Regions from separate parts of the Streptomyces sp. BBFR2 genome, predicted to be linked through region 2. Evidence: riboswitches for the same ligand, from Rfam matches in the RefSeq annotation. Region 2 holds a riboswitch; the other holds the start of a gene.
What was found. Region 2 has a riboswitch for S-adenosylmethionine ahead of ACGH2B_RS21415 (aminotransferase class V-fold PLP-dependent enzyme). Riboswitches for the same ligand answer to the same signal wherever they lie in the genome.
Positions count from the first base shown of each region.

Region 1: it holds a riboswitch for S-adenosylmethionine, as region 2 does, so the genes downstream of both, thrC (threonine synthase) here and ACGH2B_RS21415 (aminotransferase class V-fold PLP-dependent enzyme) in region 2, are expected to answer to the same signal.

Region 1 is NZ_CP172415.1:2,651,686-2,656,266, reverse strand. It holds gene otsB (trehalose-phosphatase) at 1-104, shown strand, start outside; gene ACGH2B_RS10065 (trehalose-6-phosphate synthase) at 233-1,762, opposite strand; gene ACGH2B_RS10060 (glucosyl-3-phosphoglycerate synthase) at 1,871-2,836, opposite strand; SAM riboswitch class I at 3,008-3,156, shown strand; gene thrC (threonine synthase) at 3,174-4,466, shown strand; gene ACGH2B_RS10050 (MoaD/ThiS family protein) at 4,581-4,581, shown strand, end outside.
Region 2 is NZ_CP172415.1:5,266,047-5,270,627, reverse strand. It holds gene ACGH2B_RS21415 (aminotransferase class V-fold PLP-dependent enzyme) at 948-2,321, opposite strand; SAM riboswitch class IV at 2,529-2,646, opposite strand; gene trpD (anthranilate phosphoribosyltransferase) at 2,811-3,875, opposite strand; gene ACGH2B_RS21405 (cytochrome bc complex cytochrome b subunit) at 4,015-4,581, opposite strand, start outside.

The sequences.
Region 1 (4,581 bases), 2.6 Mb from region 2:
AGGTCCCCGAACTCGCCGCCCGCGCCGACCTGGTGGCCGACGGCCCGGCCGGCGTCGTCGCCCTCCTCGAAGCCCTCGCGGACCGGGTGACCGGAACGGAGTGACAGGGGGCGGTAGCGGAGCGACGGGCCGCGCGGCGCACCGCCCCGGCCACACCGCACCGCCCCTTGGAGCCGCCGGGGCGGGCCTCCCCCGGGTGCCGCTCCCACCGGCCCTGACCGGCCCGCCCGTCCTACCCCCGCAACGCCGTCAACTGCTCCATGAACCACCGGTCCGGCGGCAGCGCCGTCGCCGCGGCGGCCAACCGGGCGGAGCGGGCCGCGCGTTCCTCCCCGGGCATCGACAGGGCCTCGTGCAGCGCGTCCGCCGTCGCGTTGATGTCGTACGGGTTGACGCTCAGCGCGTCCTCGCCCAGTTCCTCGTGGGCGCCCGCCTCCCGGGAGAGGACCAGCGCGCACCCGGCGTCGGAGACCACCGGCACCTCCTTGGCGACGAGGTTCATGCCGTCCCGGATGGGGTTGACGAGGGCCACGTCGGCGAGGCGGTACGCGGCCAGCGAACGCGCGAAATCGTCCTTGACGTGCAGCACCACCGGCTGCCAACCGGGCGTGCCGTACGCCGAGTTGATCTCCTCGGCGACCCGCTCCACCTCGGCGGTGTAGTCCCGGTAGACGGCCAGATCCTGGCGTGAGGGGTAGGCGAACGCGAGGTGGACGACGCGCTCACGCCACTCGGGGCGGTCCGCCAGCAGCCGGCGGTAGGCGTGCAGTCCGCGGACGATGTTCTTCGACAGCTCGGTGCGGTCGACCCGGACGATCGTGCGGCGCCGGTCCGGCCCGTCACCGCCGCCGATCTGCGCGCGCAGCGCCGTCAGCCGCTCCTCGACGTCCGGACGGTGCGCCCGCTCCCGCAGGAACTCCGCGTCGGCGCCGAGCCCGTGCACCCCGACGCGGGTGGTGTGCGGCTCCCTCCCCGGGAGCGCGGTGACGAGGTGCGGTGCCTCGCCGTCCGAATGGTGGACGGCGCACCGCGCCTGAAGGGTGGCCGTGCAGCACGCCACGAACGCCGCCGCCCACCGCCGCGTCAGAAACCCCGCGCGATCGGCGCCGAGCATGCCCCGGATCAGCCGCTCCCGGATGTCGTCGGGCAGCAGCGCGAAGTACTCCGGCGGCGCCCACGGGGTGTGCGAGAAGTGACCGATCCGCAGGTCGGGGCGGCGCTCGCGGAGCATCCCCGGGGCCAGCGCCAGGTGGTAGTCCTGGATGAGCACCGCGGCGCCCGGTGCCGCCGCCCGGTCCAGCGCCTCCGCGAACGCCGCGTTGTACGCCTCGTACGCCGCCCACTTCTTCCGGAAATCCGAGTCGAACGACGGCTCCAGCGGCGTCTGGTAGAGCATGTGGTGGACGAACCAGAGCACGGAATTGGCGATGCCGTTGTACGCGGCGGTGTGCACCTCCGCCGGGATGTCCAGCATCAGAACACGCTGTCCGCCGGTGTCGGCCACCGGAAGCTCACCGTCCGCGCGCCGTACGGCCTCCCGGTCACCGTCGCCGAGCGCCGCGCACACCCACACCGCGTCCGCCTCCGGCCCGATCGCCGACAGCCCGGAGACCAGCCCGCCGCCGCCCCGTCTCGCGCTCAGCGCACCATCCGCGCCGACGGTGTACGAGACCGGGCCGCGGTTGGACGCGACGAGTACCCCGGCGCCGCGCTCCGCGGCGGGCGTCCGGGCAGGGGCGGTACCGCTGTGTTCGGAGGCCATGCCGCGACCCTAGCCCGCACCGGATCGGCGCACACGTACGAATGAGGCCAAGGGAGGGACACCCGGGGGCGGGCCGTCGCCCCACCGGACGAGCCCGCCCCGGCGCCCTCAGGCCGCCCGGCTCTCCGCGTACTCCGGGACCTCGGCCATCGGGGGCCGCTCCTCCGTGTCGACATCGCTCGTCCGGGGGACGAAACCGTTCTCGCCGCGGACGAACTGCGTCAGCCGCGGACGCACCAAGTGCCCTCGGGCGAGCCGGAGTTGGGCGGTGCGGTAGATCGCCGCGGCCATCCGGCCCAGCGCCTGACCGTCCTGGTGGCGGTGTTTGCGCACCCCGACGTCCACCTGGGCCAGCGCGTCCAGACCGACCGTGTGCAACGCGTCGACCAGCAGCCCCAGCTCGACGCCGTACCCGACGGGGAACGGCAGCCGCTCCAGCAGCGAGCGCCGCGCCGCGTACTCGCCGCCCAGCGGCTGCACGAACCCGGCGAGCTGCGGCCAGTGGAGGTTGAGCAGCGGGCGGGCGACCAGTTCGGTGACCCGGCCGCCCTGCCCGGGGCCGCCACCGGGCGCGCCGCCGGTCTCCAGCGGCCGGTCGTACATCGCCTTGACGAACTGCACGTCCGGGTCGGTCAGCAGCGGCCCGACGATCCCGGAGACGAACGCCGGCGAGAACTCCCGCAGGTCCGCGTCGACGAAGCAGACGATGTCGCCGCGGGTGACCAGCAGCGACCGCCACAGCACCTCGCCCTTGCCGGGCACCGCCGGAAGCCGCGGCAGCACGTCGTCCCGCGCCACCACCCGTGCCCCGGCGGCTGCCGCCACCTCGGCGGTCCGGTCGGTGGACCCGGAGTCGAGGACCACCAGCTCGTCGATGAGCGGCACCTCCTCGGTCATCAGGGCGGCCCGGATGGCCGCGACGATCGTGCCGACCGTCGCCTCCTCGTCGAGTGCGGGCAGTACGACGCTGACCGTGCGGCCGCTGAGCCGTTTGGCCTCCAGCAACTGCGGCAGCGGCCGGTCGGCAGCGGACCAGGAGCGGCGCCCCAGCCAGCGCTCCACCTCTTCCAGCACGTCTTCAGACTCCTCGGTGCGCGCCGTCTCGTCGGCGCATGTGATCCATCTCGCGGTTCGGACGGCTGGCTCTCCTGTCAGTGCCGTCGGTTACAGTCTTGAACAACGCGGATGACCGCCGCATGCCGGGGTCACCGCACCACAAACGCCTGGGATTTCCCAGCGCCATACCGCTCATCCAGAGGGGCAGAGGGATACGGCCCGTTGAAGCCCCGGCAACCCTCCAGCCGGTCTCGACCGCGTCACGCGGCGCGAGGCTCCCGGCTAGGGAAGGTGCCAAATCCGTCTCGCGGCGAGATGCGCCGCGAGGAAGATGAGGAGAAAGGGCCTCGCCTCCATGGCTGCGCAAACTGTCGAAGTTACCGAAAACGCTTCCTCCGTCACTCTCGGTCCCGCCGTCGCTCTGTCCTGTCGCGAATGCGGTGAGCGCTTCCCGCTCGGCCCGATCTTCGCCTGTGCGACCTGTTTCGGTCCCCTGGAAGTGGCGTACGAGCTGCCGAGCGGCGACCCGGAAGCACTGAAGAAGCAGATCGAGGCCGGTCCGAACAACATCTGGCGGTACGCACCGCTGCTGCCCGTCCCCGCGGACGTGGCCGAGAAGCCCAGCCTCAACCCCGGCTTCACCAAGCTGGTCAAGGCCGACAACCTCGCCCGCGAGCTGGGCGTCACCGGCGGCCTCTACGTCAAGGACGACTCCGGCAACCCGACGCACTCCTTCAAGGACCGGGTCGTCGCCATCGCCGTCGAGGCGGCGCGCGCCTTCGGCTTCACCACCCTCTCCTGCTCCTCGACGGGCAACCTCGCCGGTGCCGTCGGCGCCGCCGCCCGCCGCGCCGGCTTCCGCTCCTGCGTCTTCATCCCGCACGACCTGGAGGCCGGGAAGGTCGTCATGGCCGCGGTCTACGGCGGCGACCTCGTCGGCATCGAGGGCAACTACGACGACGTGAACCGCTTCTGCTCCGAGCTGATCGGCGACCCGCTCGGCGAGGGCTGGGGCTTCGTCAACGTCAACCTCCGCCCCTATTACGGCGAGGGCTCCAAGACCCTGGCGTACGAGATCTGCGAGCAGCTCGGCTGGGAGCTGCCGGACCAGATCGTCATCCCGGTGGCCTCCGGCTCCCAGCTCACCAAGATCGACAAGGGGCTGAAGGAGCTGATCGCCCTCGGTCTCGTCGAGGACAAGCCCTACAAGATCTACGGCGCCCAGGCGGAGGGCTGCTCCCCGGTGTCGACGGCGTTCAAGGCCGGCCACGACGTGGTCCGCCCGCAGAAGCCCGACACCATCGCCAAGTCCCTGGCGATCGGTAACCCGGCCGACGGGCCGTACGTCCTCGACATCGCGCGCCGGACGGGCGGCGCGGTGGAGGATGTCGACGACGAGCAGGTCGTGGACGCGATCAAGCTGCTGGCGCGGACGGAGGGGATCTTCGCGGAGACCGCGGGCGGGGTGACCGTCGGCGTGACCCGCAAGCTCCTCGAAGCGGGCCTGCTCGACCCGGCCCTGACCACCGTCATCCTCAACACCGGCGACGGCCTCAAGACGCTTGACGCCGTCGCTCCGACCACCGGCCCCACGGCCACCATCCGCCCGAGCCTGGACGCGTTCCGCTCGGCCGGTCTGGCCGGCTGACTCCCGGTCGCTCCCGGCCGGCAGCCGGCCGATCCGGTCCGTCCGCCGCCCGTCCCGTCCGGACGCGGCGGGCGGCCCCGCAGACGTATCCGCAGTCGTTGGAAGGCAGAACCCA
Region 2 (4,581 bases):
CAGGTCCTTGGAGTACGACCGTCGGTCGGCCCTCCCACCATGCGGTCCGTCGGGGCGTACCGCTGTCGTCGGCTTTCCGGCGTTCGGGCTGTTGGGGCGTGTGCCGCCGTTCTTGTTCTTCGCCAACCATTCGCCAACCAGGTGTAGCGGCTCAGGTAGGGCGGCTCAGGCGGGCCGGCTCAGGTAGGGCGACTCAGGTGGGCAGGCTCAGGTAGGGCGACTCAGGTGGGCAGGCTCAGGTAGGGCGACTCAGGTGGGCAGGCTCAGGTAGGGCGACTCAGGTGGGCAGGCTCAGGTAGGGCGACTCAGGTGGGCAGGCTCAGGTAGGGCGACTCAGGTGGGCAGGCTCAGGTAGGGCGACTCAGGTGGGCAGGCCGACTGGGGCGGGCAGGGCCCATCAGGCAGGTGGAGCGAACCGGATAGATGGACCGACGCGGCAGACGGACCGACGCGGGCAGACGGACCGACTCAACTGGACGGGGCGACAGCGGGCCACCGATCTCGCCCCCACCGGACGTGGTTGTTGAGGCGCGCCCCTCCTGGAGGCACCTCCCCGACAACCCCAGCCACCGTCTTTCCCCACCCACCCACGGAAGGGGCCGGACCGCAGGACGAAGTCCGGAGGTCCGGCCCCGCAGCCGAAAAGCCTCGCGCAGCGACCCCGCCCGCCGCAGGCGCAACGGAGAGAAAGCGGCCCACGAACCGCACCCACCACAACGGCCCGCCCCGCACAGCGAATCCGCACCGCACAAGCGGAAGAGGCCCGAACGCCCCCGCCGGAAAGCCACCCTCACGAACCGGCCCCGCGCAAGCGGCCAGGCCCCGCGCAAGCGGAAAGACCAGGCCCGACCAGGTCACCCCGGTCGGAAAAAGCCCCGCGCAAGCGGCCGGGCCCCGCGCAAGCGGCCGGGCCCGACCAGCTCACCCCCGTCGGAAAAACCCGCGGCCTAGGCCGCGTACGGCACGCACCGGCCCTCCTCCGTGCGGTAGCTCCACCGCGCGCCGTCCGCGACGAGTTCCTTGACCGCGCGGACGAAACGGTCGACGTGCTCGTCGGGCGTGCCCGCGCCGAAGCTGACGCGGATCGCGTTGAGGGAGCGCTCGCCGGGGGCCGCGTCGGGGGCGCCGCACTCGCCGGGCTCGTCGGGGGCGCCGCCCAGCAGCGTGCGGACCAGGGGGTGGGCGCAGAACAGGCCGTCGCGGACGCCGATGCCGTACTCGGCGGAGAGCGCCGCCGCGAAGTGCGAGCTGTTCCAGCCATCGACGACGAAGGAGAGCACGCCGACGCGGGGGGCGTCGTCGCCGAAGAGCGAGAGGATCCGGACGGCGGGGACCTCCGCGAGGCCGGTGCGGACGCGGGCGATCAGTTCCTGCTCGCGGGCGACGAGGGTGTCGAAGCCGGCCTCGGTGAGGGCCTGGCAGGCGGAGGCGATGGCGTAGGCGCCGATGACGTTGGGCGAACCGGCCTCGTGGCGGGCGGCGCTGGTGTGCCAGGCGACATCGACGCCGCCGTCGGGGCGCCGCGCGACGGTCCGGCTGGCGCCGCCGCCGGCCAGGTACGGGTCGGCCTCCTGAAGCCAGTCGGCGCGGCCGGCCAGCACACCGGAGCCGAACGGCGCGTACAGCTTGTGGCCGGAGAACGCGGCCCAGTCCACGTCGAGTTCGGCGAGGTCGACGGGGTGGTGCGGCGCCAGTTGTGCGGCGTCCAGCACGATCCGCGCACCGTGGGCGTGCGCCGCGGCGGCCAGTTCCTTGACCGGCCAGAGCTCGCCGGTGACGTTGGACGCGCCGGTCACGCAGACCAGCGCCGGGCCGTAGGGCTCGCGGGCGGCGAGGGCCTTCTCCAGGATGTCGACGGCCTGGCGCGGGGTGCGGGGCGCGTCGAGGTAGGTGACCTCGACGCCGTCGCGCCGCTCCCACGGCAGCAGCGAGGCGTGGTGCTCGGTCTCGAAGACGAAGACCCGGGTGGCCGGCGGCAGCGCGGCGGCCAGCAGGTTGAGGGAGTCGGTGGTGGAGCGGGTGAAGATCACCTGGTCGTCGTCGCGGCAGCCCAGGAAGCCGGCGACGGTGGCGCGGGCGTTCTCGAAGAGGTCGGTGGAGAGCTGCGAGAGGTAGCCGGCGCCGCGGTGCACGCTGCCGTAGTACGGGGCGTAGGCGGCCACGTCGTCCCAGACCCGCTGGAGCGCGGGGGCGCTCGCGGCGTAGTCGAGGGCGGCGTAGCCGACCTCCCCGCCGGTGACCAGCGGCACCAGGACATCTCGCCCCAGAACGTCCAGCGGGGAACAAACGGGGCGGTCGGTGGCAACGGTGGAGACAGACATGGCGAACTCCCGTGAGAGAAAGGCGAATTCACCGCGCGCGGGCATACGGATATCGCGGAAGGGCGCGGCGGAATCCGGGCAGGAAAAGCAGCGGCGGAGCGCTGGAATTACTGAGAAGCGAAAAGCTGGAGAGGGGGCTTTTACAGCCCTATCGCATTCGCTGGTTCACGGAAGTTCTCCCTCTGAGGACCAGGATCCCTGGCGAGGGATCCGCGCTTGCCGCAGACCTCGCTGCCTGCGGCCTGGTCATCACCCGGGGCACCCCGCCACGGAAGGAGGGTTGCCGGACAGCGGGCCGGGGCCTGTGTCGCTGTCACTCGTGACCTGCGCAGCATCATGCCATATGCACGGAACGGCGCAAGCCCGGTCCGATTACTGAGATCACATCGGACCGGGCTCGCCCGGAATTCCCCGCAACGGCCGTGCGGCACTGAGGCGTTGCCGGCCGTTACGGGAATCAGGGCGAGTCCCGTAGCGGCCGTGCGGCGCTCAGGCGTTGCTGGCCGCCGCCCAGCGCTCCAGCGCCCGCTTGGCCGCCCCGGAGTCGATCGACTCCGCGGCCCGCTCCATACCGGCCCGGATCCGCTCGGCCAGCGGCGCCGCGGCCGGCTCCAGCGCGGCGAGCGCCGCCGCGGAGTTCAGCAGCACCGCGTCCCGCACCGGCCCCTTCTCCCCGTCCAGCAGCCGCCGCGCCACCCCGGCGTTGTACGCGGCGTCGGCGCCGCGCAGCGCCTCGACCGGCACCAGCGGGATGCCGACGTCCCGCGGGTCGAACGTCTCCTCGCGCACCGCGCCGTCCCGCACGATCCACACCCGGGACGTCGCGGTCGTCGTCAGCTCGTCCAGTCCGTCGTCCCCGCGGAAGACCAGCGCGGACGAGCCGCGCTCGGCGAGCACCCCGGCGAGGATCGGCGCCATCCGCGCGTCCGCGACACCGGTCGCCTGCGCCTGGACCCGCGCGGGGTTGGTGAGCGGGCCCAGCACGTTGAAGGTGGTGCGGATGCCCAGTTGGCCGCGGGCGGCGGCGACGTGCCGCAGCGCCGGGTGGAAGGTGACCGCGAAGCAGAACGTGATACCCGCCTCCTCGGCGACCTCCACGACCCGCCGCGGCGAGAGGTTCAGCCGGACGCCGAGCTGCTCCAGGACGTCGGAGGAGCCGCTCGCCGACGACGCGGCGCGGTTGCCGTGCTTGACGACCTTCGCACCCGTACCGGCCACCACGATCGAGGACATCGTGGAGATGTTGACGGTCTTGGCGCCGTCGCCACCCGTGCCGACGATGTCCACGCCGGGGCCCGGTACGTCGATCAGCCGGGCGTGCGCGTACATCGCGCGGACCAGTCCGGAGATCTCCGCGACGGTCTCGCCCTTGGCCCGCAGCGCCACCGCGAACCCGGCGATCTGCGCGTCGGTGGCCTCGCCCCGCATGATCCGGTCCATCGCCCAGGCGGTGTCGTCGGCGGTGAGGTCCCGGCCGCCGAGGAGGGCGTTCAGCACATCCGGCCAGGTGCGGGCCGCCACGCTGTCGCCGCCTGCCGGGGTCGCAACGTTCATGGTCCACACTCCTGGTTCGTGCCTGCGTATGGGGGAACCCTATCGAGCCGCGGAACGGCCGGAGGGCCCCGTCCGGTGTCCGGACGGGGCCCTCTGGGTGGCGTCTCACTACCGCCGTGTCCTCACGGCGGCTCGGTGATCAGTGGTGGCCGTGGCCGCTGCTGATCTCCTTGTACTCCTCGACGGTCGGCTTCGGGATGACGTTGTCCTCGCCGTAGTACGCCTTCGAGAGCTTGGCACGCAGCTTCTGCGACCGCGTGGCCTTGCGCTCGACGCCGTTCTCGTCGACCTCGGGCTCCAGCTCCAACGGCGCGGGCTGCTCGTGCTGGGTGAGAACGTGCAGCTGCTCCTGGCTGAGCGGCTCGTGGACCTCGATGAACTCACCGTGCGGCAGCCGCTTGATGATGCCCGACTCGCGGCCGTGCAGCACCTTGTCCTTGTCGCGGCGCTGCAGACCCAGGCAGATCCGCTTGGTCGCGATGAACGCCAGCACCGGGCCGACGAAGAACGCGATCCGCACGAACCAGGTGATCGAGTTGATCGACAGGTGGAAGTGGGTCGCCCACAGGTCGTTACCGCCACCGATCAGCATCACGAAGTACGCGACCAGCCAGGCCACACCGAAACCGGTACGGGTCGGGGCGTTGCGCGGACGGTCCAGGATGTGGTGCTCGCGCTTGTCACCCCGCACCCAGGACTCGATGAA